2 regions of the Marinobacter bohaiensis genome follow, and region 1 is predicted to be linked to the other one. Evidence: predicted binding sites of a transcription regulator. Region 1 holds the regulator's gene; the other holds the start of a gene.

What was found. The regulator FliA, encoded in region 1, starts transcription of late flagellar genes. The targets are predictions, from matches to a motif close to CTAAAGTTTNNNNNNNNNNNGCCGNTAA.
Region 2: a site for FliA is predicted at 4,439-4,466, ahead of DKK67_RS12470 (methyl-accepting chemotaxis protein). Genes of this name have one in related genera too.

Annotation. Positions count from the first base shown of each region.
Region 1 covers NZ_QGEH01000004.1:67,673-83,061, forward strand. The annotation lists gene DKK67_RS16945 (chemotaxis protein CheW) at 1-129, opposite strand, end outside; gene DKK67_RS16950 (ParA family protein) at 177-956, opposite strand; gene motD (flagellar motor protein MotD) at 1,240-2,022, opposite strand; gene DKK67_RS16960 (flagellar motor protein) at 2,063-2,803, opposite strand; gene DKK67_RS16965 (protein-glutamate methylesterase/protein-glutamine glutaminase) at 2,803-3,918, opposite strand; gene DKK67_RS16970 (chemotaxis protein CheA) at 3,932-6,094, opposite strand; gene DKK67_RS16975 (protein phosphatase CheZ) at 6,108-6,899, opposite strand; gene cheY (chemotaxis response regulator CheY) at 6,917-7,303, opposite strand; gene DKK67_RS16985 (RNA polymerase sigma factor FliA) at 7,476-8,216, opposite strand; gene DKK67_RS16990 (MinD/ParA family protein) at 8,284-9,096, opposite strand; gene flhF (flagellar biosynthesis protein FlhF) at 9,205-10,476, opposite strand; gene flhA (flagellar biosynthesis protein FlhA) at 10,538-12,715, opposite strand; gene upp (uracil phosphoribosyltransferase) at 12,922-13,560, shown strand; gene DKK67_RS17010 (uracil-xanthine permease family protein) at 13,563-14,831, shown strand; gene DKK67_RS17015 (class I SAM-dependent methyltransferase) at 14,910-15,389, shown strand, end outside.
Region 2 covers NZ_QGEH01000001.1:2,777,376-2,792,764, reverse strand. The annotation lists gene nadC (carboxylating nicotinate-nucleotide diphosphorylase) at 1-69, opposite strand, end outside; gene DKK67_RS12485 (DUF1631 domain-containing protein) at 459-2,786, shown strand; gene ampD (1,6-anhydro-N-acetylmuramyl-L-alanine amidase AmpD) at 2,937-3,506, shown strand; gene ampE (regulatory signaling modulator protein AmpE) at 3,506-4,396, shown strand; gene DKK67_RS12470 (methyl-accepting chemotaxis protein) at 4,585-6,612, shown strand; gene DKK67_RS12465 (cob(I)yrinic acid a,c-diamide adenosyltransferase) at 6,647-7,210, opposite strand; gene DKK67_RS12460 (ketopantoate reductase family protein) at 7,225-8,127, opposite strand; gene DKK67_RS12455 (valine--tRNA ligase) at 8,149-10,998, opposite strand; gene DKK67_RS12450 (DNA polymerase III subunit chi) at 11,108-11,596, opposite strand; gene DKK67_RS12445 (leucyl aminopeptidase) at 11,586-13,064, opposite strand; gene lptF (LPS export ABC transporter permease LptF) at 13,316-14,422, shown strand; gene lptG (LPS export ABC transporter permease LptG) at 14,415-15,389, shown strand, end outside.

The sequences.
Region 1 (15,389 bases):
AACCGAGGTTTCAGCCGGGGCTTCAACGTCCTCGGCGGTGCTGGTGGCGACATGCAGCAGATCGTCCAGATAATGGGACAGAGCCGCGGTGGGGTCCGCATAGGCTTCTTCCTGTCTCTTTTTCAACATGCACCCACTCCGGCGTCAACAAACTGACGGCGTGTCAAAAAACCCATTCAGGACTCCTGGCCGGCACTCAGCAGGTCGTCCAGCAAACGGCGATACGCCCGCACCCCATGGGTGTCCGTCGAGTAGGCCGACGGCACCTGGCCGGACTCACTGGCGTCCCGGAACTTAGTGTCGACCGGGATGGCAAAGCGCCAGATCTCCTCCGGGTATTGCTTGCGCAGCGCGTTGAGGCTATGCACCGATGCCTGGGTCCGACGATCGAACAGCGTTGGCACAATGGTATAAGGCAACGGCGAATTGCGCGAACGCATGATCATCATCAGCGTGTTGATCATCCGCTCCAGGCCCTTCATGGCCAGGAATTCAGTCTGCACCGGAACGATCAGGCGTTGGGACGCCGCCAGGGCGTTGACCATGAGCACGCCCAGCGACGGCGTGTTGTCGAGCAGCACGTAATCGAAATCGTCCCAGAGCTGCGCCAGGGCGCGGGAGATGATCAGCCCCATGCCCTCTACGCCCACCATCTTGCGCTCAAGCGTCGCCAATGCCGAGCTGGCCGGCATCAACGACAGCCCGGGGCAGCCGGTTTCCTGCAGCAACTGGGCCGGCAGCCCCTCGGGCACCTTGCCCTGGTGCTGGAAAAGATCGAAGGCGCTGTGAGCCAGACGGTCCGGATCGTAGCCGAACCAACTGGTCAGGGATCCGTGGGGATCAAGGTCGGCCACCAGAACGCGTTTGCCGGATTGCGCCAGCAAACCACCCAATGTCACGACGGTCGTGGTCTTGCCCACGCCCCCTTTCTGGTTGGCGACTGCCCAGATTCGCACGCGGTAACTCTCCCCTTGTTGTGCCATACCACGTTTTGCCATATACGACGCTCACGCCGTACTACGGCAGTGGTGCCATACCCCGGCCGGCGGGTTCCGATTAGAGCGCACTCGCCCGAGCCATGACATTTATTTTTGTATCGACAGGTGACTGGAAAACTTGAGCCGGAATTGCAGAGACTGGCAAGGATTTGCCTGCCCCGGCGCGGCTCATGAAGACAATTCAGGAAACGTGCCAGAAGTCCGTGAAAGGCGAGGATCCAGGTGCCGGCGAGCCGATCCGCTAGCGCACAGCGCCACGGATGCTGGCATCCCGCGAGATCAGCAGCACCACCCGCCGGTTGCGGCTGCGTCCCTCACGGGTGTCGTTGCGTGCGACAGGCTGAAACTGACCGTAACCAATGGCGGCCATGCGCCGGGGATCCACCTGGTTTGCCGCCAGCAGGCGGACAACCGCTGCCGCCCGGGCGGCGGAAAGCTCCCAGTTCGAGGGGTAGGCGTCGGTACTGATCGGACGGTTGTCGGTAAATCCCTCAACCCGGATGGCATTGTCATGCCCGTGCAGGATGCCGGCGATGGATTCCACGACCGGGAAGGCGTCGTAATGGGGTTCGGCGGCGCCGGAGCTGAACAGCAGGCTGTTCTGCAGGCTCAGCTCGATCCACTCGTCGCTGGTCTCGACGGTGATCAGCCCCTGGTTGATGAGCGTCTGGAACTGATCCTGCAACTGGTTGGCGATGCTTTTCAGTTCGCGGCTGCGCCCCTCTTCCTCGTCGGCGTCGTTGGCCGGGGCCGTGGCCACGGGCGGCGCAATCACCTGGTCCTGGGCCGGCGGTTCGGGACGGGAAATACGGTCGCCGACGGTGATCGGCTCCACCGAGCGCTGCGGGGCGTTGAAAACGCCGGTCAGGGTTTCCGAGAGGACCTTGTACTTGCCTTCGTTGACCGACGAAACCGAATACATCACCACGAAGAAGCCGAACAGCAGCGTGATGAAATCCGCGTAGGAGATCAGCCAGCGTTCGCGGTTGTGTTGGTCGTCCTCTGTCGCTCGCCGACGCCGCATCGCTCCGTCCGTTCTATTGCCTGTCGGGCCTGCTGGCCGTCTATTGAATGAAGCCCTTGAGGCGCAGCTCGATGGATCGTGGGTTCTCGCCTTCGGCAATCGCAATGATGCCGTCAATCATCATGTCTTCGTAGCGCGAACGCTGGCGCGCGATACCACGAAGCTTGTTGGCCACCGGGAAGAACAGCAGGTTGGCCAGGGCCACACCGTAGATCGTCGCGACGAACGCCGTCGCGATACCGGCGCCCAGGGTGCTGGGATCCTCAAGGTTGGTCATCACCTGGATCAGACCCATCACGGCGCCGATGATCCCGATGGTCGGTGCATAGCCGCCCATGGCCTCGAACACCCGCGCCGCCTCCATGTCACTCTGTTCCCGGGCGTCCAGTTCCACTTCCATGATGCTGCGGATGGTTTCGGTTTCAGCACCGTCGACCAGCAGTTGCAGCCCCTTGCGGGCAAAGCGTTCCGGTTCTTTCTCCGCCATGTTCTCAAGGCCCAGCAGGCCCTGCTTGCGGGCGCGCACGCTCCAGTTGATGACCTTGTCGATGCCGTCTTCCAGGCCGATATAGGGCGGGATAAACACCCAGCGAACCTGCACCATCGCGCGTTTGATAACCGGCCAGGAGGTCTGCAGGACGGTGGCCGCCAGGGTGCCGCCGATGACGATCAGCCCGGCCGGTGCGTTGAACAGCGAGCCTAGGGCGCCGCCTTCAAGGAGATTTCCGCCGAGGATGGCTGCAAAGGCCAGGACAATGCCCAGCAGACTCAGCAGATCCATCAGCGAACCCCTTCGACCAGGCGAGCTCCCACATCTTCCAGCGCCAGGACCTCGTCACTCAGGCCGGCCTTGGCCACTGCCATGGGCATGCCATAGATCACCGACGATTTTTCATCCTGGGACCAGATCACACTGCCGGACTGCTTCATCATGCGGCAGCCCTCGCGACCGTCCGCACCCATGCCGGTAAGGATGATGCCCAGGGTCTTGCCCGGAAAGCTGCGCGCCAGCGAGCCGAAGGTCACGTCGACACAGGGCTTGTAGGTCAGGCGCGCATCGCTCTCGAGGATACGTACCCGCCCATGCGGCCCCTTGTTCTCGATCATCATCTGCTTGCCACCCGGCGCCAGCAGCGCGAGCCCCGGGCGCAGCATGTCGCCGTCCTCCGCCTGGCGCACCTCGATCTGACACAGCTTGTTGAGGCGATCGGCGAAAGCGGGCGTGAAACTGGCGGGCATGTGCTGGATCAGGACGATCGGCGACGGGAACCGGGCCGGCAGGCCGGTCAGCACCCGCTGCAGCGCAATCGGGCCGCCCGTGGAGGTGCCGATGCCCACCACGCTGAAACTGCGTGGCGAGGCCTTGCGCGACGGGCGCGGAGCTTCCGTTTCCGACTCGGTATCGCGGCGCGGCGCCGAGGGTCGGGCCTGGGGCCGAACCGGCGTGGAGCGGGATTCGGGCACCGACGGCGCCACCGGCGCCGGCCGGGAGCCGGGGCGACTGCGGGCCACGTCGAGGATGCGTTCGCGCAGGATGCGCTGCAGCTCGCTGTTGTCCCGCGCGATCTCCTCGAAATTCTTGGGCAGGAAGTCGACCGCGCCGGCCTCCAGCGCGTCCAGGGTGACCCGGGCGCCCTCGTAGGTCAGGGACGAGAACATCAGCACCGGCACCGGCCGGCGCTTCATGATTTCGCGGACCGCGGTGATGCCGTCCATGATCGGCATCTCGTAGTCCATGGTGATGACGTCAGGACGCAGCTTCTCCGCCTGTTCCACGGCCTCGCGACCGTTGGTGGCGGTGCCCACCACGCGAATGTTGCCGGAGGCGTTGAGGATCTCGGTCAGCCGTTTCCGGAAGAATCCGGAATCGTCGACCACCAGGACGGATACCGACATGCGCGCCTCCCTGTTATCCGTAATGCTGCAGCAAGCTGGGCACATCGATAATCAGGGCGATCCGACCGTCCCCGGTGATGGTGGCTCCGGCCATGCCGGGTGTGCCGTGCAGCATGCGACCGAGCGGCTTGATCACCACCTCTTCCTGGCCGATCAACTGGTCGACCACAAAGCCCACCTGCCGGGTGCCCATGGCCACGATCACCACGTGTGCGTTCTCCGGCTCGGGTTCGCCGGCAGCGCCGTGAACCAGCCAGTTCTTGATCTTATAGAGCGGGAACACCTTGTCCCGCACCACGATGCATTCTCGGCCATCGACGATGTTTTTCTTGGTCAGATCCAGATGGAAAATCTCCACCACGTTGACCAGTGGCAAGGCGAACGACTGATCTCCCAGCATGATCATCAGCGTGGGCATGATGGCCAGGGTCAGCGGCACCTTGATAATGATCCGCGACCCCTTACCCAGCTCCGACTCGATACCGATGGTGCCGTTGAGCTGGCTGATCTTGGTCTTGACCACGTCCATCCCGACGCCGCGGCCGGACACGTCGGAAATCTGGTCCTTGGTGGAAAAGCCCGGTGCGAAGATCAGGTTGTAGCATTCGCTGTTGGTCAGACGGTCGGCGGCTTCCTGTTCGTAGATGCCCTTCTCCACCGCTTTCTGGCGCAGCTTGTCGGGATCCATGCCGGCGCCGTCGTCCTCGATCACCAGCAGGATGTGGTCGCCTTCCTGCTCGGCGGACAGGGTCACCTTGCCCTTGCGCGGTTTGCCGGCATTCTCACGCACATCCGGCGCTTCAATGCCGTGGTCGACGGAGTTGCGCACCAGGTGCACCAACGGGTCCGCCAGCGCCTCGACCAGGTTTTTGTCCAGGTCGGTGTCCTCGCCGTGCATTACGAGGTCGATTTCCTTCTTGAGGCTCCGGGCCAGGTCGCGCACCACCCGCGGGAAGCGACCGAAGACTTTCTTGATCGGCTGCATGCGGGTGGCCATCACCGCCGACTGCAGATCCGCCGTGACCACATCCAGGTTGGACACGGCCTTGTGCATTTCGGTGTTCTCGCTCTGGTCGCCCAGGCGTTGCAGGCGGTTCCGCACCAGCACCAGCTCGCCCACCATGTTCATGATGTCGTCCAGGCGTTTGGTATCAACCCGCACCGAGGCCTCGGCCGTCGGCTGGGCGTCGCGCTGGGGTACCGCCGGCGAGGCCGGTGCTTTCTTGTCGTCAGCCGCTGGCTTGTTGTCGCCTGCACCCTGAGTGCTGGCAGCGGCGGGCTTCTGCGCCGGGCCGGTGGCCGGGCCCTTGCCCTTGCCGTGGAGCTCGTCCAGCAGGCTCTCAAACTCGTCGTCGGTGATCTTGTCGTCACCGCCGGCAGCGGCCTCCGGCGCCTTGCCGGCCGGCGTGTCGGGGCTGGCACCGGCGGCGCCCTTGAACTGGCCCTTACCGTGCAGCTCGTCGAGCAGATTTTCGAATTCGTCGTCGGAGATTTCGTCGTCGGCGGCCGCGGCGCTTTCGTTGCTCTTGGCGGCATCCGCCGGCGTGCCGCCGTGCTTGCCCTTGCCGTGCAGCTCGTCCAGCAGATTCTCGAATTCGTCGTCGGAGATCTCGTCGTCCTGGTCGGCGTCGCCGGACTCGCTCTTCTCACCCTCCAGGGCGTCGAGCAACTGTTCGAACTCGTCGTCGGTGATGTCGCCCTGGTCGGCGCCACCGGCGGGATCGCTTTCAGTCGGGGCTGGCTGACGGTCCTCCGCCGGCGGTTCGGCGGCTTTGGGCGCCGCACCTTCCGGCTCGGCCAGCGCGTCGAGGGCTGCGATCAACGCAGGGTCGGCCGGCGTTGGCTCTTCCCGGTTGCGCACCTGGTCGAACATGGCGTTGACGTTATCCAGCGCTTCGAGCACCACGTCCATCAGGTCGGACGTCACCTGGCGCTTGTGGTTGCGCAGGGTGTCGAAGACATTCTCGGCGGAATGGCAGCAGTTGACGAGCGCCTCCAACTGGAGGAAGCCGGCGCCGCCCTTGACGGTATGGAAACCGCGGAAAATGGCATTCAGCAGGTCGCTGTTATCCGGCTGCTGCTCCAGGTCGACCAACTGCTCCGACAGTTTTTCGAGAATTTCTCCAGCCTCGATCAGGAAATCCTGGAGAATCTCTTCGTCAGCATCTAACGCCATGCAATGTCCTCACTTAAAAACCAAGGCTGGACAGGAGGTCATCGACATCATCCTGGCCGGATACGACATCCTCACGCTCATCGGCGTGCATCTGCGGACCTTCCCCTTTCTCGATCGCCCGGGCCGGTTCTTCGCCCAGTTCATGGACGGTGCCGGTAATCTGGTCAACATGGCTGGCCATGACCACCAGGCTCAGGAGGTGCTCTTCCACTTCCTTGACCAGGGCGGTGACCTTCTGGATGACCTGCCCGGTCAGATCCTGGAAGTCCTGCGCCAGAAGTATTTCCGACAGGTGTGAGTACAGGATTTCCGTGTCATTCGCGGTCTGGTCGAAGAAGCGATCGATGCGGTGGTACAGCTCGCGGAACTCACCGGCACCGATTTCGCGACGACGCAGTTTTTTCCAGTCGTCGCGCAGTGCCAGGGCTTCCTCGCGCATGGCGCTGGCCTTGGGCATGGCCTCCTCGACCAGATCCATGGTGCGGTTGGCGGCGCTGCCGGTCATTTCCACAACGTAGGCCAGCCGGTCCGAGGCATCGGTCATCTTGGACAGCGCTTCGCGCTGTTCGGCGTTCTGCGGATCGATCTGGAAATTGCGAATCGCTTCGTGGAGGCTGCGCGTCAAACGGCCAACCTCGTGGTACAGGCTCTGGTCCCGCACGTCGTTGAGCTCGTTGATCAGACGCATCGCCGCCGCGTAATCCCCGGCATCCACCTGCGCCTTGAGGTCAGTCGCCTGCTGCTTCAGCTTTTCGGTGACTTCAGGGTCGAGCTTCCCCGCATTGTCGTCTTTTGGATTGCCCATGATTGGCGCTCTGATATTCAGGACTGGATGCGTTCGAAGATCTTCTCAATCTTTTCCTTGAGGACCGCTGCCGTGAACGGTTTCACCACGTAGCCATTGACGCCGGCCTGGGCGGCGGCCACGATCTGGTCGCGCTTGGCTTCGGCCGTGACCATCAGGATGGGCAGGTCCTTGAGCGTGTCGTCGGCACGACAGGCCTGCAACAGCTCGAAGCCGGACATGCCCGGCATGTTCCAGTCGGTGACGAGGAAGTCGTACTTGCCGCTCTTGAGCATGGGCAGCGCTGTGTTGCCGTCGTCGGCCTCGTCGGTATTGGTGAAACCGAGGTCGCGCAGCAGGTTCTTGATGATGCGCCGCATCGTGGAGAAATCATCCACGATCAGAATTTTCATGTTCTTGTCCAATGGGACCTCCAATCGTTACAACCCGGGATACCAATCGTGCCGGCCCGCCTCCTTCTGACCGGCCACACCGTGCCGGCGGGATCAAAAGGCACCGCCTATTCTGTCCAGTCCACGGACGCTGTAAAGCACCCGTTACCAAAAACTACAGTTTGTACCGTTCTCTAGTGTCGAATCAGCCCGGTTGCCAGTCGCTCAGGCGCGCTTTCAGACGCAGTGCCGCCTGACTGTGGATCTGGCTGACGCGACTCTCGCTGACGCCGATGACCGCGCCGATTTCCTTGAGGTTAAGCTCTTCCTGGTAATACAGACTCAGGACCAGCTTTTCGCGCTCCGGCAGCCCGTCAATGGCCTGAGCCAGACTGTGCCGAAAACCGGCTTCGGACAACTCCGCATAGGGGGCGTCAGATACCGCATCTTCATTGTCTATCGGCACCTCGCCGGATTCATTTAGCTCATCGAGGCTAAAAAGTCGTCCGCCGCTCGAGTCGGCGAGGCAGGCGTGGTATTCGTTGAGCGTCATTTCCAGCTCGGCGGCGACGTCCGCATCCCTGGCTTCCTCGCCGGTACGGGCCTCGACGGCCTTGATGGCCTGCGCGATGCGACGGGTGTTGCGATGGACGGAGCGCGGCACCCAGTCACCCCGGCGGATCTCGTCAACGATCGCGCCACGGATACGGATACCGGCGTAGGTTTCGAAGGAAGCGCCTTTATTGGCTTCGTATTTTTGCGCGGCCTCCAGCAGGCCGATCATGCCGGCCTGCATCAGGTCTTCCAACTGCACAGAGGCGGGCAGCCGCGCCATCATGTGCAGCGCGATCTTCTTCACCAGCGGCGCGTGATCCTCGACCAGTTGCCGGGCCGCACTCCGCTCACTGCTTTGTTGGTAGATTCCAAGGCCTTTTGCCAACGTCATCAATCCGGATTACCCAAACAGCCCGTTTGACCGCCATACCACCTGCCCTGTCGGCCGGCGTACTGCATCAGGCGTCAACCAGACGCTCTACGAAAAATTCCAGGTGCCCCCGCGGCGACGACGGCAATGGCCAGTTGTCGACTTTCTGGGCCAGGGCATTGATGGCCAGCGACGCCTTGGCGCGGGGATAGGCTTCGAGCACTGCACGCTGACGTTGTACCGCTTTCTTGACCGCCTCGTCGAACGGGACGATGCCCTCATATTGTAGTGCAACATCCAGGAATCTCTCGGTCACCCGGGTCAACTTGCCGAACAGGTGCTTGCCTTCCTGGTCGTTGCGTACCTGGTTGGCCAGGATGCGGAAACGGTTAGTGCCGTAATCACGGTTCATCAGCTTGATCAGGGCGTAGGCGTCAGTGATGGAGGTGGGCTCGTCGCAGACCACCAGCAGCAGCTCCTGGGACGCTCGCAGGAAGCTGACCACGGATTCGGAGATGCCGGCGGCGGTGTCCACGATGAGCACGTCGATCTGGTCGCCCAGTTCGCTGAACGCGTTGATCAGTCCGGCGTGTTCCATCGGCGTCAGTTGAGTCATGCGCTGGGTGCCGGAGGACGCCGGAACGATCTTGATGCCGCCCGGCCCGTCCACCAGGACGTCGCGCAGGTCGCACTGACCGTTCAGCACGTCGGACAGGTTGTGCTGGGCGGTGATGCCCAGCAGCACGTCGATGTTGGCCAGTCCCAGATCAGCGTCCAGGACCACCACACGACGCCCCATCTGAGCCAGGGCAATGGCCAGATTGACCGAAACGTTGCTCTTGCCAACGCCACCTTTGCCGCCGGATACGGCGATCACCTGAACCGGGTTTGGTCTACTCATGCCGGGTACAGTCTCTCACGACAGGTTGTGATTCTCTCGGCCGGTTCCGACCGGCTCTGTGTATGGACGGCTCCAGAACGATCGGCGGCTCCGGCAACCTTCCCGTATTCAGGCACCCGCTGCGACCATGGACGTCTCCCGCATCTGGCGCAGGCGTTCCACACCCAGGCGGACCAGCGGTGCGGACTGCGCGGGATGGATATCTTCGGGAATGCGCTGGCCATCGGTGTAGTAGGCCACCCGAAGTCCGGTTTCCATGGCGAACCCGAGTACCTCGCCGAGCGTCAGGGCTTCATCCAGCTTGGTCATGATACACCCGGCAGGATTCGCCATCTTATAGCAATGCCACGTGGATTTCATGATCCGCGGCTGACTGGTGGCCGACAACACGAGGTAGGGCTTGACCGGGTGATCGCTCGACGCCAGCTCTTCCAGCTGCTCCTGGTGGCCGCGATCGGCGTGGGTCAGGCCCGCGGTGTCGATCAGCACCAGACGCTTGTCGGACAGGTCGTCCAGAATCCGGTCGAGGGAATGGCTCTCGTCGACCACGCGTACCGGCACATTGAGGATGCGGCCGAAGACGAACAGCTGCTCATGGGCCGCCACCCGGTAGCGGTCGGTGGTGACCAGCGCCAGGGAATCCGGACCATGCTCAAGCACATAGCGCGCCGCCATCTTGCCGATGGTCGTGGTCTTGCCGGAGCCGGTGGGGCCGACCAGCGCGACGATACCGCCCTGTTCGACAATCTCTTTATCCTGGGTCCGAACCCCCGCGGCGAGGGTCCGCAGCGCCTTCTTCCAGCCTTCTTCAAGGCGGCAGTGGCCCTGGTTACGGGCCAGTGATCCGGCCAGCTGGCTGGACAGACCAAACTCCTCCAGGCGCTCCGCCAGACGCTGCTGGCTGGCGACGGCCGGTTCCGCGGGCTGGGCTTTGCCTGGAGTCCGCTCACGACGCTCGTTGACCATGTCCCGCAGCGAATGAATTTCGGCACGCATGGCTTCCAGAGCCGCCTGCGTGGTATCCGGCGCCTCGCTCTGGGGCTCGGCATTTTCCGCTACCTCGGCGAATACGTCCGGCTCGCGCGGCTGGCGCTTTTCGCGGATTTCACGAATGCGGTCGCGGGAACGGCCGAGTTCTTCCTCCAGGCGGCGATGCTGTTCCGCCTGCATTTCGGCCAGGCGCGCACCGTTGGTGGCATCCACCGCGGCGTTGCCCAGACGCTGGCGCGCCAGATTCTCGTCATAATCAAGGGCCGTCACGATTTCGACACCGCCATCCACCCGTCGGTTGGACAGGATGACCGCGTCCTCGCCCATTTCCAGGCGAACCATCTTCAGCGCTTCGGCCATGGTTGGCGCAAAAAACCGTTTTACCTTCATGATGACTTTCCTCCGTCGGCGCCGCCGTCAGCGGCGCCCTGCTCTGCGGGCCGGCCTTGCCTTACTGCTGGCCCACCGATGCCACAATCGTGATCTGTTTGTTATCCGGCACTTCCTGATAGGACAGGACGTGCAAGCGCTCTACGCCATAGCTGACAAAACGGGCCATGACCGGCCTCAACGGCCCGGACACCAGCAGGATCGCCGGTTTGCCCATCATCTCCTGACGCTGGGCGGCGTCGCGCAGGGAACGCTGCAGTCGCTCGACCATGTTGGGTTCGAGCACCAGGCCGATATCGTCCTGACCGCCGGATTGTTGACTCTGCTGCATGGACTTTAGCAACATCTGTTCCAACTCCGGATCCAGGGTGATCACCGGGATTTCGTGATCGCCGCCGCAGATGCTCTGGACGATCATTCGCCGCAGCGATTGCCGGGCCGCCGTGGTCAGCACGCGAGCGTCCTGGGTTTTGGGCTGGACGTTGACGATGGCCTCGGCGATCGAGCGCATGTCGCGGATCGGCACCTCTTCCTGGAGCAGGCTCTGCAGGACTTTCAGCAGCAGACTGATGGAGACGGTGTTGGGCACCAACTCCTCGGCCAGCTTGGGCGAAACCTTCTCCAGCTGTTCCAGCCACTTCTGGACCTCTTCGTGCCCCAGCAGCTCGTGGGCGTGCTTCTGCAGGATCTGGTTGAGGTGGGTGGCCACCACGGTACTGGCATCGACGACGGTATAGCCGAGGGTCTGGGCCTGATCCTTCTTGTCGGGCTCGATCCAGCTGGCATCCAGGCCAAACGCCGGGTCTTTGCCCTCGATACCCTCGATCTTGCCGAACACCTGCCCCGGGTCGATGGCCAGCTCCCGGTCCGGATGGATCTCCGCCTCGGCGATGGTCACGCCCATCAGGGTGATGCGGTACACATTGGGCATTAGGTCCAGGTTGTCGCGGATATGGACCGACGGCATCAGGAAACCGAGATCCTGGGACAGCTTCTTGCGCACGCCCTTGATCCGGGTCAGCAGTTGCCCGCCCTGGGACTTGTCCACCAGCGGAATCAGGCGGTAGCCCACTTCCAGGCCGACGATGTCGACGGTGGACACGTCGTCCCAACCCAACTCTTTGGATTCCGCCGGCCCCGGCAGCGCCTGCCCCTGACCGCCGCCTTCACCACCCTGCGGACCGGCCGGCTGCGCGGTGCGAGGAACGCCACCACCCCGCGCCGGGAAGACGCTGTCGTCTTCCTCAACCGCCTGCTGCTGGCGTTTCCAGATGTAGTAGGCACCCGCACCGGCAATCAGGCCCAGCCCGATAAACGCCACGTGCGGCATGCCGGGGATGATGCCCAGGATGATCAGGATCGCGGCGGCAATCGCCAACACCCGCGGCGCGGTGAACATCTGCGACAGGATCTGCTGGCCCATGTCCTGGCTGGAGGTCACCCGCGTCACCATAATGGCGGCGGAGGTGGACAGCAGCAGCGACGGGATCTGGGCGACCAGGCCGTCACCGATGGTCAGCAACGCGTAGCTGCGCATGGCATCGCCGAAGGACAGGGCGTGCTGCAGCATGCCGATGACCACGCCGCCGGCGATGTTGATGAACAGGATCAGCAGGCCGGCGATGGCATCGCCCTTCACGAATTTGCTGGCACCGTCCATGGAGCCGTAGAAGTCGGCTTCCTGGGCAATCTCGGAGCGGCGGGCCTTGGCTTCGTCCTGGTTGATCAGGCCGGCGTTGAGGTCCGCGTCGATCGCCATCTGCTTGCCGGGCATGGCATCCAGGGTGAAGCGGGCGCTGACTTCCGACACCCGGCCGGCACCTTTGGTCACGACCATGAAGTTGATGATCACCAGGATGGCGAAGACCACCAGGCCGACGGCGTAGTTACCACCGATCAGCACCGCGCCGAACGATTCGATCACCTTACCGGCGGCGTCGCCGCCTTCGTGACCGTTGAGCAGGACGATCCGGGTCGAGGCCACGTTCAGCGCCAGGCGCAGCAGCGTGGCCACCAGCAGCACCGTCGGGAAGGCGGCGAACTCCATCGGCCGCAGCGCGTAGACACACACCAGCAGGATGACGATGGACAGGGTGATGTTGAACGTAAACAGCACGTCCAGCAGGAACACCGGCATGGGCAGTATCATCATGCCCAGCAGCGCCATCAGCAGGATCGGGATCCCGAGATTGCCGTTTGTCAGGGATTTGACGTTATTCAGGACCAGCGCTCTGTCCACAGCCCGAAACTCTCCAGCTCGATCAACGTTTGTCTGTGCCGCGATGTCGTTTTTTTGACGGCACGACCGCATCTGGAGGGGTTTTCGCAATATCCATACCAATCGCCGCAAGAAGCTTTATCCGGGGCACCCCTGACTGACTGGACCGGGCAAGTGAGGTATCCTTGGTGAGATTTTATGTTCCTATTCTGAAAAGAAGGTGAGCCATGCCCGTCCTTGAGGTAAAGCACCCCCTGATCCGCCATAAACTCGGCCTCATGCGCCGGGCGGACATCAGCACCAAGAACTTCCGTGAGCTGGCACAGGAGGTCACCGCCCTGCTGACCTACGAAGCCACCCAGGATTTCCATCTGGAAAAACAGACCATCGAAGGCTGGGCCGGCCCGGTCGAAGTGGATCGCCTCAGCGGCAAGAAAGTGACGATCGTCCCCATCCTGCGTGCCGGCATGGGCATGCTCGAAGGCGTCCTCACCCTGATCCCCGGCGCCCGCGTGAGCGTGGTCGGCCAGGTCCGCGACGAGGAAACCCTGGAAGCGAGCACCTACCTGGAGAAGCTGGTGGGCGAACTGGACCAGCGTCTGGCGATGATCGTCGACCCCATGCTGGCGACCGGCGGCTCGCTGATCTCCACCATCGACCTGCTCAAGAAAGCGGGCAGCACCGAGATTCGAGCCCTGGTTCTGGTGGCCGCGCCGGAAGGCATCGAGAAAGTGCTGGAGGCCCATCCGGACGTGTCCATCTACACCGCCTCGATCGACGATCGCCTCAACGAGAAAGGCTACATCCTGCCTGGCCTGGGCGATGCCGGCGACAAGATCTTCGGCACCAAGCAAAAGGATAACTGAGCATGCCAGCTACCCCGAACGAACCGGTATGGCGCCAGGCCGTCGCCGGCGCACAGATGTTGCTGGTCGCCTTCGGCGCACTGGTACTGATGCCCCTGATCACGGGCATGGATCCGAACGTCGCGCTCTTCACGGCGGGCGTGGGCACGCTGATGTTCCAGATCATCACCGGCGGCCAGATCCCGATCTTCCTGGCCTCTTCCTTTGCCTTCATTGCCCCGATCCTGTCCGCCAAGGCCAAGTTCGGCATGGAGGAAACCCTGGGCGGCCTGGCCGCCGCCGGCCTCCTTTACATGCTCCTCAGTGGCGTGGTGAAGCTGCGCGGCACCGGTTTCCTCAACCGCCTGCTGCCGCCCGTGGTGATCGGCCCGGTGATCATGGTGATTGGTCTGGGCCTGGCGCCGACCGCGGTCAACATGGCCATGGGCAAGGCCGGCGACGGCAGCGCCCAGTTGGTGCCCTACGACACCGCCATCTGGATCGCCATGATTTCGCTGGTCACCACCATCCTGTTCTCGGTCTTTGGCCGCGGCATGTTCCGGCTGATCCCGATCCTGTTCGGCGTACTGGTCGGCTACGTGCTGTCGGCGATCGTCGGCATCGTCGACCTGACGCCGATACGGGAAGCGGCCTGGTTTGGGCTACCGAACTTCGTCACACCGGAATTCAGCTGGGGCGCCATCCTGTTCATGATCCCGGTGGCCATCGCCCCGGCCATCGAGCACATCGGCGACATCCTGGCCATCGGCACGGTGACCCGCAAGGACTACCTGAACAAGCCGGGCCTGCACCGCACTCTGCTGGGTGACGGTGTCGCCACCAGCACCGCGGCTTTCCTCGGCGGCCCGCCCAACACCACCTATTCCGAGGTGACCGGCGCGGTCATGCTGACCCGCAACTTCAACCCGCGGGTGATGATCTGGGCGGCCATCGTCGCCGTGGTCCTGGCCTTCATCGGCAAGTTCGGCGCCGCCCTGCAGACCATCCCGGTGCCAGTGATGGGCGGCATCCTGTGCCTGCTGTTCGGCTCCATCGCCGTGGTGGGGCTGAACACCCTGATCCGTCACCAGGTGGATCTGGCCGAAGCCCGCAACCTGGTCATCGTCGGCGTGACGCTGGTGTTCGGCATTGGCGGCATGGCCCTGGGCCACATCGAGGGCATCGCCCTGTGCGGTCTGGTCGCCATCGGCCTGAACCTGGCATTACCCGGCAGCCAGGCGGCCTGGGGCGCCTCGGCCGCATCCAAGGGCGATACTCCGGCGGCAGAATAACCGGGCCCTTGAGCAGCGCGCCGCCAGCCGGCGGCGCGCGGTTTTCAGGGGATCAGCCCTGATAACCAAGGAGCGACCATGACACGCCCGCTCGACAGTTCCGGCATCAGTTTCACCGCCCTCTACACCGGCGCCGTCTGGCAGCACAACGGCCTCTCGGAAGACGGGCTCACCCCGCCCGCCGGCCATACCCTGTACAACCTCATGACGCCCTTCGAGGGCCTGAGCCGCCTGGTCACCGGCGGCAACATCCGCACGTTCCTGCTGCAACGCCACCTGATCATCGACCAGTTGATTCACGACGCCATCGAGCATCGTGGCATCGGCCAGGTACTGGAGATCGCCTGCGGCCTGTCACCTCGTGGTATCCGGCTGCGCCGGCGCTATCCTCACTTGCAGGTGCTGGAAACCGACCTGCCCGCCATGGCCACCCGCAAGGCGGCCTATCTCGCCACCCACGGTTTTCTGGGCGAGCATCACCAGGTCCGCCCCATCGATATCTTCGCCGACGGCGGCCCCCTGGCCCTGGAACGGGTGATCGAGGACCAGTTTGACGCG
Region 2 (15,389 bases), on a different contig from region 1:
TTCCTGCAGGCTCAGGGCAACGGCCTGGGCTCGGGCGGAATTGAGCTGGGCGGGATCAGGGGTGGTCATGGGCTCGGGCTCCGGTTATAGGCTGCGGTTCTCGGGGCCGGCCTGGGCCGGGCGTCCGGAAAAGCGGAGTTTAATGGCTCTGCCGGACCGCGCCAAGGTTGATTTTCGCCGCCGGCCCCGTGTTGGCGCAAACGTGAGGCCGGGTGACCGAAAGCGTCAACCTGCGATCGCGACGTTAATTAGTCGCGATTACAACTGATTGAAACGGCGGCAAAATCGTTTGAAAGTGTGACGTGGTTTGGGCCGTCACAAATGGTGACAAAACCTGACACAAGATGACGCGGTTTCCGCCTATGATGCCAGAGTGGATGTAAACTCATGTGAAATGGGCCGTTTGCAATCGTCAGCCAGGACGATTGTACGCAGCCAAGTGCTCGGAGGCAGTCGTCATGGTCAGTGACAATCGCGTTGTGGATCTGCGCAAGGCATCCGGAGAACGTTCGTTCTCGTTGCCTGCATCGCTGATCCGGCTGCGTGACTATTCCGGGCAGTCCCTGCGCACGCAACTCTCGGAATTCTTCGACAGTGCCGACGATGCCCTGTTCGACCTGGCCGACAAGGCCGGTTCCAATCAGGATCAATCCGCCTACTTCGATGCCATGCGCGAACTGCGCCTGCGCCGCAAGGCGATGTCCCTGTCAATCCAGCAGTGGGTGGCCCGGGCTTTCAATGAAATGGGCTCGTTCGATCCGCGCCCCCGCTCCTCCGGCCTCACGGAAATTGATCAGGAGGCTCTCAGTCTGGTCGATCACGGTGATCACGAGCAGCAAGTGGCCATCGACAACCTGATCAACAAGCTGCGTAACCGGCACCAGGAGCTGATCCGCATGCTGGTACACCGTTTCCAGCACTTGGTCCCCGCGGCAAAGCTTGAAGACCGGCATATGCCGCTCAGTCCGGAAGTGATCTGCAGCGGTCTGCAGGAAGCCTGCAACGATCTCGATATCGATATCCGCGCCAAGCTGGTGGTGCTCAAGCTGTTCGACAAGCTGTTTATTCATCGGCTCGACAGTCTTTACCGCGATGCCAACGAGCTGCTGATCAAGCAGGGCGTGTTGCCGGACATGAAGCGCCCGCCGGTGGGCGCACCGATGAAGAAACGACCGGCGCCCAAGGCCTCGGCGTCGGCTCCGCAACAGACCGACGCCGAAGAGCTCTCCACCCGGCCGGATGGTTTTCCTCCCGTCGAGGGCGACCATCAGGCGACGTTTTCCGAGCTGTCGGCCCTGCTGCACACCCAGCAGGGCAGTGCCCAGGCTGACAGTAGCGCCGGTGCGGGCTCGGATATGACGACGACGGAGCTGATGCGCCAACTGGCGCAGCTCCAGAGCCGGTATGACGTCCACGATGCGGAGCACGGCCAGGAAGAAACCACCGGCGGAGGCAATCTGACCCGGCAGGTGGAAACGATGCTCGCCCGCAAGGGGCAGGCCATGGCGTCGTTGAACCAGGTGGACGCCGATGTGGTCAACCTGGTGACCATGCTGTTCGATTTCATCCTCGAAGACCGGCAACTGCCGCAGGCGATGAAGATGGTGATCGGACGCCTGCAGATCCCGATCCTCAAGGTGGCACTGCTGGACCGGAGCTTCTTCAACCGGGGCGGCCACCCGGCGCGTAAGTTGCTCAACGAGCTGGCCATGGCGGGCATCGGCTGGACCGAGAAAGCGGCCGGCCAGCGTGATCCGCTGCGTGAAAAGATCGAGGCGGTGGTGGATCGTCTTGTCGGTGACTTTACCGACAATGTCGAACTGTTCTCCGAGCTGCTGGCGGAATTCAGTCACTTCATGGATCTTGACCGGCGCCGCCGAGAGCTGGTCGAGCAGCGGCTGCGTGACGCCGAGGAAGGCCGCGCCCGGCAGGAGCGCGCCCGTGAGGCGGCCCGCCTGGTGCTGGAGCCGCTGCAGTCCGGTCGCCAGCTTCCTGAAGTAGTTCATACCATCCTGGGCGAGCCCTGGATGAAAGTGCTGCAGTTCCTCTACTTGCGCGAAGGTGAGGGCAGCGATGCCTGGACCCATTCGGTCGAGCTGGCCCGGGAACTGGTGTGGAGTGTTGATCCTGCTCCGGTGACCGATGAAACCCGCGCCCAACTGCTGCGTCGCATCCCGTCCATCGTGGACAACCTGCGCAAATCCCTGCATTCCATTTCCTGGGACCCGTTCGCCAGCGATGCCCTGATTCGGGATCTGGAGCTGGCCCATGTGGATATCCTGCAGCAGCTGGCGTTGCAGTCTCCGGTAGCGGCTCCGGTCGACACGCCGGAACCGCCGGTTGATGCGTCAGTGGCTGAGGCTGTCGCCGAGTTCCAGGCGCCTCAGGTCAGCGAGCCGACGGAGCCGGCACCGGTTGCCGAGGCCGCGAATACCCCGGAGGCGCCTCGGGCGCCGGTTGCTCCGGCAGCGGAAGAAACAGTCGGGACCGAGCATGCCGATGTTGATCCACGCTGGCAGGACATGGCTCAGAAGCTGCGGGTGGGTTCCTGGGTGGAGTTGCTCAACGACGGCCAGAAGAGCCGCTGTAAGCTGGCCGCGGTGATCAAGGCGACCGGCAAGTTCATTTTCGTTAACCGCAATGGTGCGAAGGTCAAGGAATACACCCTGGAAGATGTGGCCCAGGCGCTTTCCACGGGAGAAGTCAGCATGCTCGATGATGGCCTGATCTTCGACCGGGCGCTGGAATCGATCATCGACAACCTGCGCCATAACCGCCGGGACTGACGGTGTTCCGGGTAGCCGCCTTTGCCCGGTGGGCGGCACTTCGTTGCTTTGTGCATGAATCGACGTAGAATGGCGGACCGGATTTCGGTTTCCTCCTGAACAAGCGATGGATGCATTTTGACTGCCCGGTCCCGTAACCAAACCTTCCAGATTGACGATGCCGGCTGGCTCGTCGACGTTGAACACTGCCCGTCGCCCAACTTCGGGCCCCGCCCTCCCGAGCGCCCCATCTCGCTTCTGGTGGTCCATAACATCAGCCTGCCGCCGGGCCGGTTTGGTGGAGACGCCATCGAGCGTTTTTTCTGCAACCAGCTGGACGCGGCGGAGCATCCTTATTTCCAGGAAATCCGCGATCTGCGTGTATCGGCCCACGCGCTGGTGCGCCGTGACGGCACCTGCGTGCAGTTCGTGTCCTTTCAGGATCGGGCCTGGCACGCCGGGCGCTCGTGTTTTCTCGGCGAAGAAGAATGTAACGACTTCAGTATCGGCATCGAGCTGGAAGGCACCGATGACTTGCCCTACGAAGCCGGACAATACCGGACGCTGGCGGCTCTTGCCCAGGCGATCCGGACGCGCTGGCCAGCGGTGACGCCTGAGCGCATGACGGGCCACTGCGACATCGCGCCCGGTCGCAAGACGGACCCGGGGCCGGCGTTCGACTGGTCGCATTTCCGGCGGTGCCTGGCGGATGCGGTCCCTCCGGCTGGAGACTCCTGCTAATGGGCTTTGTCATTCTGCTGGTGGCCTATGTGATGCGGCGGTTTCTCGACAGCTCTCCCCGCGAAGGGGCGGAAGGCTGGCTGCGCCGGGCGCTGGCCCGATTCCCCGGGGTGGCGGCGGGCCGTGAGGCGCGCGCGGGGCTTGGCCTGGCATTGCTGGTTCTGCTGGTGGTCGCGGTGGCTGTGTTGAATATCGCACTGCAACGAAGCCCGGTGTGGCCGCTGACCTGGTTGCTCGACCTGGTCGTGCTGCTGGCTATGATGGGTGTGCCGGGCTGGCGTAATCCGTTGGGGGCCTATGGCGAAGCCTGGCGCCGTGGGGATGCCCAGGCCGCCTGGCACCACGTCAATCATCTGCTTCCAGCGCCGGAGCGCGGGTTGGCGACGGAGCCGCGGGAACTGCATCGACTGCTGGCGCGCCAATTTGTGGCGGTGGTGTTCGAGCGTTATTTCCTGGTGATTTTCTGGTACGTGCTGGCCGGCCCGGCGGGCGCCGTCGGTGCGCGCCTGGCGGTGGCCCTGCGGGATCACTGGCCACATCCGGCCGGCCGTGAAACCTTTGCCCGCTTCGTTTTCCCGATTGCCTGGATTCCGGCGCGCCTGCTCAGCATCAGCTTCGGTGTGGCGGGTGATCTGGCGGGCTGGATGGGCGGTGCCGGACGGCGCATCCTGTCACCCGGTATGGCCGCGGCGGACCTGCTGTTCGATAGCGCCAATCGGGCGTTGTCGAGCTATTCGCTTGACCCGGACCGCTTCGCCCGGACGCACCCGGACGAGTGGCAGGACTACGGTGAGCGCAGCCTGCGCGCGGTACGCGACCTGATGAACCGCAGTCTGTTCGTGTGGATCTGTGCCCTGGCATTGCTGGCCATTGGCGGGGTGTTTACGTAAAACCGGTGCCGGCCTGTCATGGCCTGAAGAAAAACGATAAAACTCAACTTTATCGAACGCCGGCCGATAATAACCATAACGACGCTATCTCGCGGCTGCCGACACCCAGCACGTGAAGAAGCGTGACATAACAAAAAACAAGAACCCTGGCTGTGGATTGGCCAGCACGCGTGTTAGAGGGGGAACGTGTGAGTCAACTGCTGTATCCTGCCGTCGCGCTGATGAACCGGTTGCCGATGATCTATAAGTTCGGCCTCATCAGTGTCCTGTTCCTGCTGCCGATTGGCGGCCTGTCCTACCTGCTGGTCAGCCAGCTCAACCAGTCCATCGCCGCCATCAGTGAAGAGGCGGAAGGATTGACGCAACTGGACCGTGTTAATGCGCTGGTCCGTGCCGCGTACGACTACCGTGACTACCGCGCCGTTGGCAAGGTGCGCAATGATGACGCGTTCCTGTCCATGAGTGATGAAGCCGCACAGCGGATTGACGGGACCCTCGAGGCGCTGCAGGCGTCCCGGCCCGGATTCGACCACAACGGCGCCTGGAATGCGCAGGTCGCTGCGGTGGGGCAGGCGTGGCAGCAGCTCCGACAGGAAGACATTTTCCAGAGCAACATCGATCCCCAGATTGGTTACTACCAGGAATTCGTGCAGAAGACCCGGGCGCTGCTGGAATCGACGCTGAAGGTGTCCGGTCTGGCCCGGGATGCCGATCCGGACAACCAGATGCTGCTGCAGCTGGCCGCCAACTCGGTCCATGATTCGGCCAGCCTTGAGGGGCGAGTGCGCGCCTTCGGTATCTACGCGCTGGATCAGGGCACCGTGGGCTATGCCCTGGCCGATGTGATGAACGGTCTTTTCGACGAGCTTACGAGTCTCAACAGCCGCATTGAGTCGGAATTCCAGGTCGCGGTTGGCGCGTCCCCGGTCCTGAAGCAGCATGCCGACGCGATTGATTCGGTGGTGCAGAGCAGCGTCGCGGTGCGCGATGCACTGGATGTGAACGTCATTACGCCGTACCGGCTGGAAATGTCCTGGCAGGACTTTGATGCCCTGGTGACGCCAGAGATCGAGCGTCATTTTGCCCTGCAGGACACCCTGTTCAGCATTGTGCGCGGCAATCTCGAGGCGCGCTTGGCGGATGAAGCCGGGCAGCGCCTGACGATCTTCCTGGTGCTGGGAGCGCTGCTCCTGGTGGTGGTCTATCTCTACCTGGGGTTCTTCCTGTCGGTGCGCACGGCGATCAACCGGTTTGGCGCGGCGGCCCGACAGGTGGCCGCGGGTGACATGACCGCTCAGATCCAGCTGGATAACCGTGACGAGCTGGGCGCCCTGACCGGCGAATTCAATAACATGACCCGGCACATGGCGGAATTGGTGCGTTCGGTCAGCCGTACTACCGGCGACGTGGATGGCCAGGCGTCCCGGGTGAACGACAGCGCCAGCGCCAACAGCGAGGCGGTGACCCGGCAGATGGCGGAAACCGACCAGATTTCCGACGCCATGCAGCAGATGGTGGACACGGTGCAGGAAGTGGCGGAAAGCGCCCAGCGCGCGTCGGACTCGGCCGGTCACGCCGAGAAGGACGCGGAAACCGGTCGTCAGGTGGTCGCCGAAACCGTCGACACGATCCATACGCTGGCTCATGAAATCCGTGGGGCCGTGGACGTGATCAACCGCGTCAGCCAGGACAGTGACAGCATCAGCCAGGTGCTGGTGGAGATCAAGGCGATTGCCGAGCAAACCAACCTGCTGGCCCTGAACGCCGCCATCGAGGCGGCCCGCGCCGGGGAGCAGGGGCGCGGTTTCGCGGTGGTGGCGGATGAGGTGCGTTCCCTTTCCCAGCGCACGCACCGTTCGACGGAGGACATCGAAGAAATGATTGGTCGCCTGCAGGGCGGTGTGCGTGAGGCGGTGAGCGCCATGACCAACAGTCATGAGGTGACCGACGCCACCGTGGCCAAATCCTCGGAAGTCACCGATGCCCTGGAGAAGATTCTGGCGGGGATTTCCACCATCGTGGATATGAGCCACCAGATCGCCCAGGCGTCCGAAGAGCAGTCGGCGGTGGCTAAGAACATCAACACCAACGTCGAGCAGATCACCGACCTGGGCCATCGTACCGCCGGCAATGCGCAGGAAACGCTGTCGGCGGCGCAGGAAATGTCAGGCCTGACCGGCGAGCTGCGCCGGCTGGTGGCGTCTTTCCGGGTGTGAGCGCCGCCGTCCGTCCGGGCGGCGCGCCAGGCGGTCAGTCTTTGGGCTTATCCGGGGAAGGGGACCAGAGTACCTCCTCGCCGCCATTGCGGCGGGCGAGGATGCGGGCAAACACGAACAGCAGGTCCGACAACCGGTTCAGGTAGCGGCGCGAAGCGTCGTTAATGGAATCTTCGTGCCCAAGGGCCACCACCACCCGCTCGCCGCGGCGGCAGATGGCGCGGGCCAGATGGCAGTGTGCGGCGTCGCGCCGACCGCCGGGCAGGATGAAGTTTTTCAGCGGCGGTAAGGCTTCATTCCATTCGTCCAGCGTGTTTTCCAGCCACTCGATGTGGCCGTCGCCGATCATGTGGCTGCCCGGTATGGCGAACTCGCCGCCCAGGTCGAACAGATGGTGTTGGATCTGGCGCAGCAGCGTCGCCAGTTCGGCCTCCCCGTCCAGTTCTTCAATCAGCACGCCGATCTGGCAGTTCAGTTCGTCGACGGTGCCCATGGCGTCCACCCGTTGGGCGTTCTTGGCAATGCGGCTGCCGTCCGCCAGCCCGGTGGAGCCGTCGTCCCCGGTCTTCGTATAGATCTTGGAAAGTCGATAACCCATGAATCCTGTCCTCGTCAGAGTGCTTTTACAGCGTCGGCCAGGGCTTGGTTGACCGGAGCGGCCAGCCCGGCGGCGGCCGAAGCCCGGGCGACGAACCCGTTCATCATGTCTATTTCGGTGCTTCGTCCGGCGCGTACGTCCTGGCGCATTGACGAGCTGTTGGCCGCCGTGCGCCGGGCCACGTCCCGCACCTGCTGTTCCAGCGCTGTCGGGCTGGCGTGGCGCCCCTCGTGCTGCATCAACGCGCTCACCTCGCGACACACCGCGCCGATGCGTTCCTCGAAGTAGGGCGTTCCCAGGATCTCACCGTTGGGGCAGTCGAGCAGGGCGGTAAACGGGTTGATGCCGGCGTTGATCGCCAGTTTCTGCCACAGTCGCGCCTCAATATCCGGGTCGACGTCCAGGCGCAGGCCGCAGGGAGTCAGCAACGGGCGCACGGTATCTACGCTGGCGCGACCGGAATCGTTCAGTCCACCCAGCCAGGTGGTGCCGCGACCGGCGTGGACCAGATGGCCTTCCGATGCGATGTAGGCGCCCTCGGTGGTGGACGCGGCCAGCACCGGGTGGTGAGGCCCGAAACGGTCCCGGATTGTCTGTTGGCTGCCCATGCCGTTCTGGAAGAGAACCAGTGGAAGGTGCGCGGGGAGATCGGCCTGAAGCCGCTCAACCGCAGCCTCGGCGTCTGGCGCCTTGGTCATGACCAGGGCGGCCGAGAGCGACTGCAGGTGATCCCAGAGGGGAATGGAGACGTGGCGCTGGACGCCGTCGGTGTCCGTCATCAGATAGCTGACGGTATCGCCCGGCGAGCGGCGGGTGGCAAAGACCACGGGCCGAGTGGGCTGCAGATGCGCCGCCCAGGTGCGGCCCATGGCGCCGGCGCCGATGATCAGGATCGGGGGAACGGTCGATTCGGTCATCGGGCGCCGGCTCCAGCGGTTTTACATGGCTTCGATCTTGCCGCGCTGGTCCTGCAGGCGGGTGAGACTGCTTTCGGCGTCGGCCAGCTTGGCTTTCTCTTTCTCCACCACTTCGGCCGGGGCCTTGGCAGTGAAGCTCTCGTTGCCCAGCTTGCCCTCCAGGCGCTTGATGTCCTTGCCGATGCGTTCCAGCTCTTTGTCCAGGCGAGCCAGTTCGGCGTCCTTGTCGATCAGGCCGGCCATGGGCACCAGCACTTCCATCTCGCCCACCAGTTGGGTGGCGGACATGGGGGCCTCTTCGTCGCCCAGCCAGGTCAGGTTCTCCAGCTTGGCCAGGGAGACCAGGAAGCTGCGGTTCTTCTCCATGCGCTGGTGGTCGGCGTCCGGGCCGCGCAGCAGTACTGGAATCCGCTTGGCGGGTGATATGTTCATCTCGCCACGGATATTGCGCACGGCGACGATGGCGCCTTTGAGCCATTCGATGTCCGCTTCGGCATCCGCATCGATCCGGCTCTCTTCGGCCTGCGGGTAGGGCTGCAGCATGATGGTGTCGCCCGACTTGCCGGCCAGCGGCGCCACGCGCTGCCAGATTTCCTCGGTAATGTAAGGAATGATCGGGTGCGCCATGCGCAACACGGCTTCGAGTACGCGCACGAGGGTGCGGCGGGTGCCGCGCTTGGCTTCGGCGGAGGCGTTGTCGTCGGTCAGTACCGGCTTGGACAGCTCCAGGTACCAGTCGCAGTACTCGTTCCAGATGAACTCGTAGATGGCGTAGGCGGCGAGGTCGAAGCGGTACTGGTCCAGGTGGCGGGTCACTTCTTTCTCGCAGGTCTGCAGGGCGCTGATGATCCAGCGGTCCGCCAGGGACAGTTCCACCGGCTCGTCGTTGGTGCCGCAGTCCTCGCCTTCGGTGTTCATCAGCACATAGCGGGCGGCGTTCCACAGCTTGTTGCAGAAGTTGCGGTAGCCTTCCAGGCGCTTCATGTCCCAGTTGATGTCGCGGCCGGTGGTGGCCAGGGACGCCAGGGTGAAGCGCAGGGCGTCGGTGCCGTGGGCGCTGATGCCTTCCGGGAATTCCTTCTTGGTGCGCTTGGCGATCTTCTGCGCCAGTTGTGGCTGCATCATGTTGCCGGTGCGCTTGTCCAGCAGGTCGTTCAGGGAGATGCCGTCCATCATGTCCAGCGGGTCGAGGACGTTGCCCTTCGACTTGGACATCTTGTTGCCCTGTTCGTCGCGGATCAGGCCGGTGACGTAAACGGTCTTGAACGGGACCTGCGGCTGGCCGTTCTCGTCCTTCATGAAGTGCATGGTCATCATGATCATCCGGGCGACCCAGAAGAAGATGATGTCGAAGCCGGTGACCAGCACGTCGGTGGGGTGGAACGTGGCCAGGCGCTCGCTGTCTTCCGGCCAGCCCAGGGTACCGAAGGTCCACAGGGCGGAGCTGAACCAGGTGTCGAGGACGTCGGCGTCCTGCTCCAGGTTGAGGTCGGCGGCCAGGCTGTACTTCTCGCGCACAGACGCTTCGTCGCGGCCCACATAGATGTTGCCCTCGGCGTCGTACCAGGCCGGGATGCGGTGGCCCCACCAGAGCTGGCGGGAAATGCACCAGTCCTGGATGTCGCGCATCCAGGAGAAGTACATGTTCTCGTAGTTTTTGGGCACGAACTCAATGCGACCGTCTTCCACCGCTTCGATGGCCGGCTTGGCCAGGGTTTTGGCGTCGGCGAACCACTGGTCGGTCAGCATCGGCTCGATGATCAGGCCGGAACGGTCGCCGCGCGGCACGCTCAGAACGTGGTCTTCCACCTGATGCAGCAGGCCGTCGGTGTCCAGATCGGCGACGATCTGCTTGCGGGCGTCCTCGCGGGACAGACCGGCGTAGGCGGAGGGCAGGGCGCCGCTGATGTCGGTGTTGGCGGTGCCGTCGCTGTTGAAGACTTCGCCTTCGGCGCGGATATCGGCATCCGGCGTCATCACGTTGATCATCGGCAGTTCATGGCGCTTGCCGACGGCGTAGTCGTTGAAATCGTGGGCCGGGGTGATCTTCACGCAGCCGGAGCCTTTTTCCGGATCGGCGTGCTCGTCGGCGATGATGGGGATCTCACGGTTGACCAGGGGCAGCATGACGGTCTTGCCGATCAGATGCTGGTAGCGCTCGTCGGACGGATGCACGGCGACCGCGGTGTCGCCCAGCAGGGTTTCCGGGCGGGTGGTGGCCACCACCAGGTGGTCCTTACCGTCGCGGGTTGTCTCACCGTGGGCCAGCGGGTAGCGCAGGTGCCAGAAGTGTCCCTTCTCTTCCTTGTTCTCCACCTCCAGGTCGGAGATGGCGGTGTGCAGTTTCGGGTCCCAGTTGACCAGGCGCTTGCCGCGGTAGATCAGGCCCTCGTCGTACAGGCGGATAAAGACTTCCTGGACCGCCTTGTAGAAGCCGTCGTCCATGGTGAAGCGCTCGTGATCCCAGTCCACCGAGTTACCCAGGCGGCGCATCTGGCGGGTGATGGTGCCGCCGGATTCCTCTTTCCAGTCCCAGATACGCTTGATGAACTCGTCGCGGCCCAGATCGTGGCGGTTCTTGTCCTCTTCCACGGCCAGTTTGCGCTCGACCACCATCTGCGTGGCGATGCCCGCGTGGTCGGAGCCTACCTGCCAGAGCGTGTTGCGGCCCTGCATGCGGCGGAACCGGGTCAGGGTGTCCATGATGGTGTGCTGGAACGCATGGCCCATGTGCAGGCTGCCGGTGACATTGGGCGGCGGGATCATGATGCAGTAGGAGTCGCCTTCGCCCTGCGGACGGAAGTAACCCTTCTGCTCCCAGTTCTGGTACCACTGACGCTCAATATTCTCGGGCTGGTAGGTCTTTTCCATGAAGGTATCTGCTTAATGCCTGGTTAAACGTGAGGGACGTGATTATACATGGCGCGGAACATCCGGGCGAACCCTGGCAGGGTGCCCGGAGGACGCGTAGCCGCGGGGCCTAGTGCCCCGTCTGGTTGCTTCCTGCGGCGCGCCGGGCGTCGTGCACGCGGGCTTCGATGCCCAGCTCGCGCAGCTGGCGGAAATGGGTGCGGGCCTGGTTCAGGGTGGCGGCGTCGGAACTGGCGATCAGGGCCAGACGCTGGAAGCGGTCGGCGTGGGCGGGCAGGGTATTGCCCAGCACGATCACGGTGTCCCAGTCATCCGGCGACGGGTGGTCCGTCATCAGGCCGACCCGCTCCGGGCAGGGATCCGCGCTGCGCGCCAGGCGCCGGTGCGGCAGGAAACTCTCCGGACTGTACTGCCAGAGCATGGTGTCCGCGGCCTCCAGCTGTTCGCCCGGGTTGCACACCAGGCCGATCCGGTCGCCCTGCTTCCACGCCTTCTCCGCCAGGCGGGCGGCGTAGAGCAGGCGCGCGGATTCCGTGTCCTGGGGCAGCAGGTAGAACCAGTGCCGGCCTTGCGACCGGCCGGATGGATCAGTCGACATTGGACAGCAGGTAGTCGACCAGCAGCGGCACCGGACGACCGGTGGCGCCTTTCTCCTTGCCGGACAGCCAGGCCGTTCCGGCGATGTCCAGGTGCGCCCAGCGGTACTGCTTGGTGAAGCGCGACAGGAAGCACGCCGCGGTGATGGAGCCGGCCGGGCGTCCGCCGATGTTCTGCATGTCGGCGAAGTTGCTGTCCAGCTGCGCCTGGTAAGCGTCCCAGATGGGCAGCTGCCACGCTCGGTCACCGGTGGTCTGGCCGGATTGCAGCAGGCGCTGCGCCAGTTCGTCGTCGTTGCTGAACAGGCCAGTGGTTTCCTTGCCCAGGGCGATGATGCAGGCGCCGGTCAGGGTGGCCAGGTCGACCACGGTTGCCGGGTTGTACTTGCCGGCATAGGTCAGGGCGTCGCACAGTACCAGGCGGCCCTCGGCGTCGGTGTTGAGGATTTCGATGGTCTGGCCGGACATGGAGGTAACGATGTCGCCCGGACGGGTCGCGCCGCCCCCCGGCATGTTCTCTGCGGCCGCCACGATGGCCACCACGTTGATGGCCGGCTTGATCTCGGCAATCGCACGCATGGCCCCAAAGACACCGGCGGCCCCGCCCATGTCGTATTTCATCTCGTCCATGCCTTCGCCGGGCTTGAGGCTGATGCCGCCGGAGTCAAAGGTGATGCCTTTGCCTACCAGTACGTGCGGCTTCTCCTTGGCCTTGCCGCCGCGGTATTCCATCACGATCAGCTTGGCCGGCTGGTCGCTGCCGGCGGAAACGGACAGCAGGCTGTTCATGCCCAGCTTCTTCATCTGCTTCTCGTCGAGGATCTCGGTCTTGATGACGTCGTGTTCCTTGGCGAGGTTCGTCGCCTGTTCCGCCAGCCAGGTCGGGTGGCAGACGTTGGGCGGGGTGTTGCCCAGATCGCGGGTAAAGTTCATGCCGTGGCCGACGGCTTCGCCGGTGGCCAGCGCGGCCTTGAGGGCTTTGTTGTTGGCCGAGGCCGTCACGGAAACCCGGTTCAGCGCCGGCGCGGTGGTCTTGCTGCTCTTGAACTCACCGAATCGGTATTGCTGTTCCTCGCAGACACGGGCGATCAGGCTGACGCGCCAGGCTTCGTCGCGGTCCCGGACCTCATTGTCCGCCAGGGCGACCAGGGCGTGTTTGGCGGGGGAGTCCTGCAGCTTGGCAAACGCTGTGTTCAGCAGCTTGCGGAAGCCCAGTGGGTCCTGGGGAGCATCGCTGCCGCTGCCGACGACCAGGAGGCGTTTCCAGGGCTGCTCCTTGAGCGGCAGCATCAGGTTGCTGCCCGCTTTGCCAGAGATATCCCCGTTCTTCTGCAAATCCTTGATCTGGCCATTGAGAGCCGCGTCGGCGGCGGAGGTGGAGGCCGGCCAGTCGCCTTTCTCGGGAACGGACACGACCAGGCAGTCGGCTTTGATGTCGGTCAGGGATTTGCTGTTCAGGGTGTATTTCATGGCAGCTCCGTTTGGTTGATTCTGCATCGCTCGTCGGCTCGGCGACGACGGTAAGGGCGTGGCACCGGCGGCATCCTGTGGCCGCCCGAAAGGCCCCAAGTGTACGTTATGGCCGTCGCCATTGGCTACGCCGGCCCGTGCGGTCCGGATTGCGCTGTGGCTGGCCGGCAGCCTGTCATTCGCCTTCAAGGTTATCTAGAATAGCGCGGGTTCGTAGGGAACCTCCATCCGCTCAGTTTGGGAAGGACATTTTGGGCATCATCTTCCGCTACCTGACCCGCCAGGTCATCGTCAGTATGCTGGCGGTTTCCGGGGTCCTGCTGCTTGTGTTCATGAGTGGCCGCTTTATTAAGTACCTGGCCGACGCCGCCGCCGGCGAGCTGGCCGGCGACGTGCTGTTCGCCATCATGGGCTACCGTTTTCCCGGATTCCTGGAGCTGATCCTTCCGCTGGGGCTGTTCATCGGCATCCTGCTGGCGTACGGCCGTATGTATCTCGACAGTGAGATGAGCGTGCTGTTTGCCTGTGGCGTCAGTGATCGCCAGGTGCTGGCCCAGACCATGGTGGCCAGCGTGGTGGTGATGATCATCGTGGGCGCCATGAGTCTCTACGTTTCCCCCTGGGGCATGCAGAAGGTGCAGGACATCATCAACCAGCAGCGCCAGGCGACCGAATTCGAGCTCCTGTCACCGGGTCGCTTCCAGAGCCTGTCGTCCGGTGACCGGGTGACCTACGTCGAAGGGCTGACCAGCGACCGCAAGGAGCTGGTCGGCGTGTTCATTGCCGAGTTTGCCGAGGACGGTTCCGGGCTCACCATGACCACTGCGGAATCCGGTTCCCAGTACGTGGACGAGAACACCGGTAGCCGCTTCCTGGTGCTGGAGGACGGGCAGCGTTTCGAGGGTAACCCCGGGCAACTTGATTACAAGGTGACGTCCTTCGACGCCTACGGCCTCAAGATCACCGGGCCGGAGTCCTACCGCAAGAAGAGTGACGAGGAAGCCCTCTCCACGCTTGAGCTGATGAACTCGGACGATCCGGAGTTGCGTGCGCTGTTTCACTGGCGCCTGTCGCTGCCATTGATCGTGCCCATCGTGACCTTGCTGGCGGTTCGGCTCAGTCGGGTCAATCCCCGACAGGGGCGCTTCTTCCATCTGTTGCCGGCCATGATGATCTACATAGTGTACCTGGGGCTGCTGATCGTGGCGCGGGATGCCCTGGCCAAGCAGCAGGTGCCCGAGTGGCTGGGACTGACCTGGGTGCACGTGATCTTCCTGTGTATTGCCCTGTGGCTGCAGTTCGGTCCCGACTGGCTGCGTAAGCGGCGCCTGCAGAAAGAGGGGGCCGCCCATGCGTAAGCTGGATCGCTACATCATCAAAACCGTGGGTGGAGCCACCATCCTGGTCATGGTGGTTGTGCTGTCGCTGGACCTGATTTTCGGCTACATCGGCGAGCTGGACGACACCGAAAACAATTACCAGGCGCTGGAAGCGCTGCTGTACATCATCATGACCCTGCCTCGGCGAATCTATGACTATCTGCCGCTGGGGGCCTTTATGGGCTGCCTGATCGGGCTGGGCGCCCTGGCCAGTACGTCCGAACTGGTGGTGATCCGCGCCGCCGGGGTGTCGCTGCGCCGGATCGTCTGGTCGGCGATGAAACCGACGATCGTGGTGGTCATTCTCGGGCTGGCGCTGGGCGAGTTCGTGGCCCCGCATTTCGAGCGTATGGCCCAGAGCCAGAAAGCCGTGGCCACGGGCGCCGGCAGCAACGTGGCGTCGGCGGAGGGTTTATGGCACCGGGAGGGGGATACCTTTATCCATATCAATGCCGTTCAGCCCGATGGCGTGTTGCACGGCTTGTCGCTGTTCCGTTTCGACGACGACCGCTGGCTGATGTCGGCGACGTTCGCCAAGCAGGCGCACTACCAGGGCGATCACTGGAATCTCGAGGATACCGTGACCACGCACCTCACGCGTGACGGCACCACCCGCGATACGGCCCCGCAAATTCGCTGGGATTCGGAGCTGTCGCCCGATGTTCTGAGCGTGTTGATCGTCAAGCCGGAGGACCTGTCCATCAGCGGCCTGTATACCTACGGCACCTATCTTGATGAGCAGGGCCTGAGTTCCGGCAACTACTGGCTGGCGTTCTGGAAGAAGGTGCTGGGGCCATTGGCGACGGCCGTGATGGTGCTGGTGGCGATTTCCTTCGTGTTCGGGCCGTTGCGCTCGGTGACCATGGGCTTCCGGGTGTTTACCGGCATCATCGTGGGGCTGCTGTTCAAGTACGCCCAGGACCTGCTGGGACCCATGAGCCTGGTT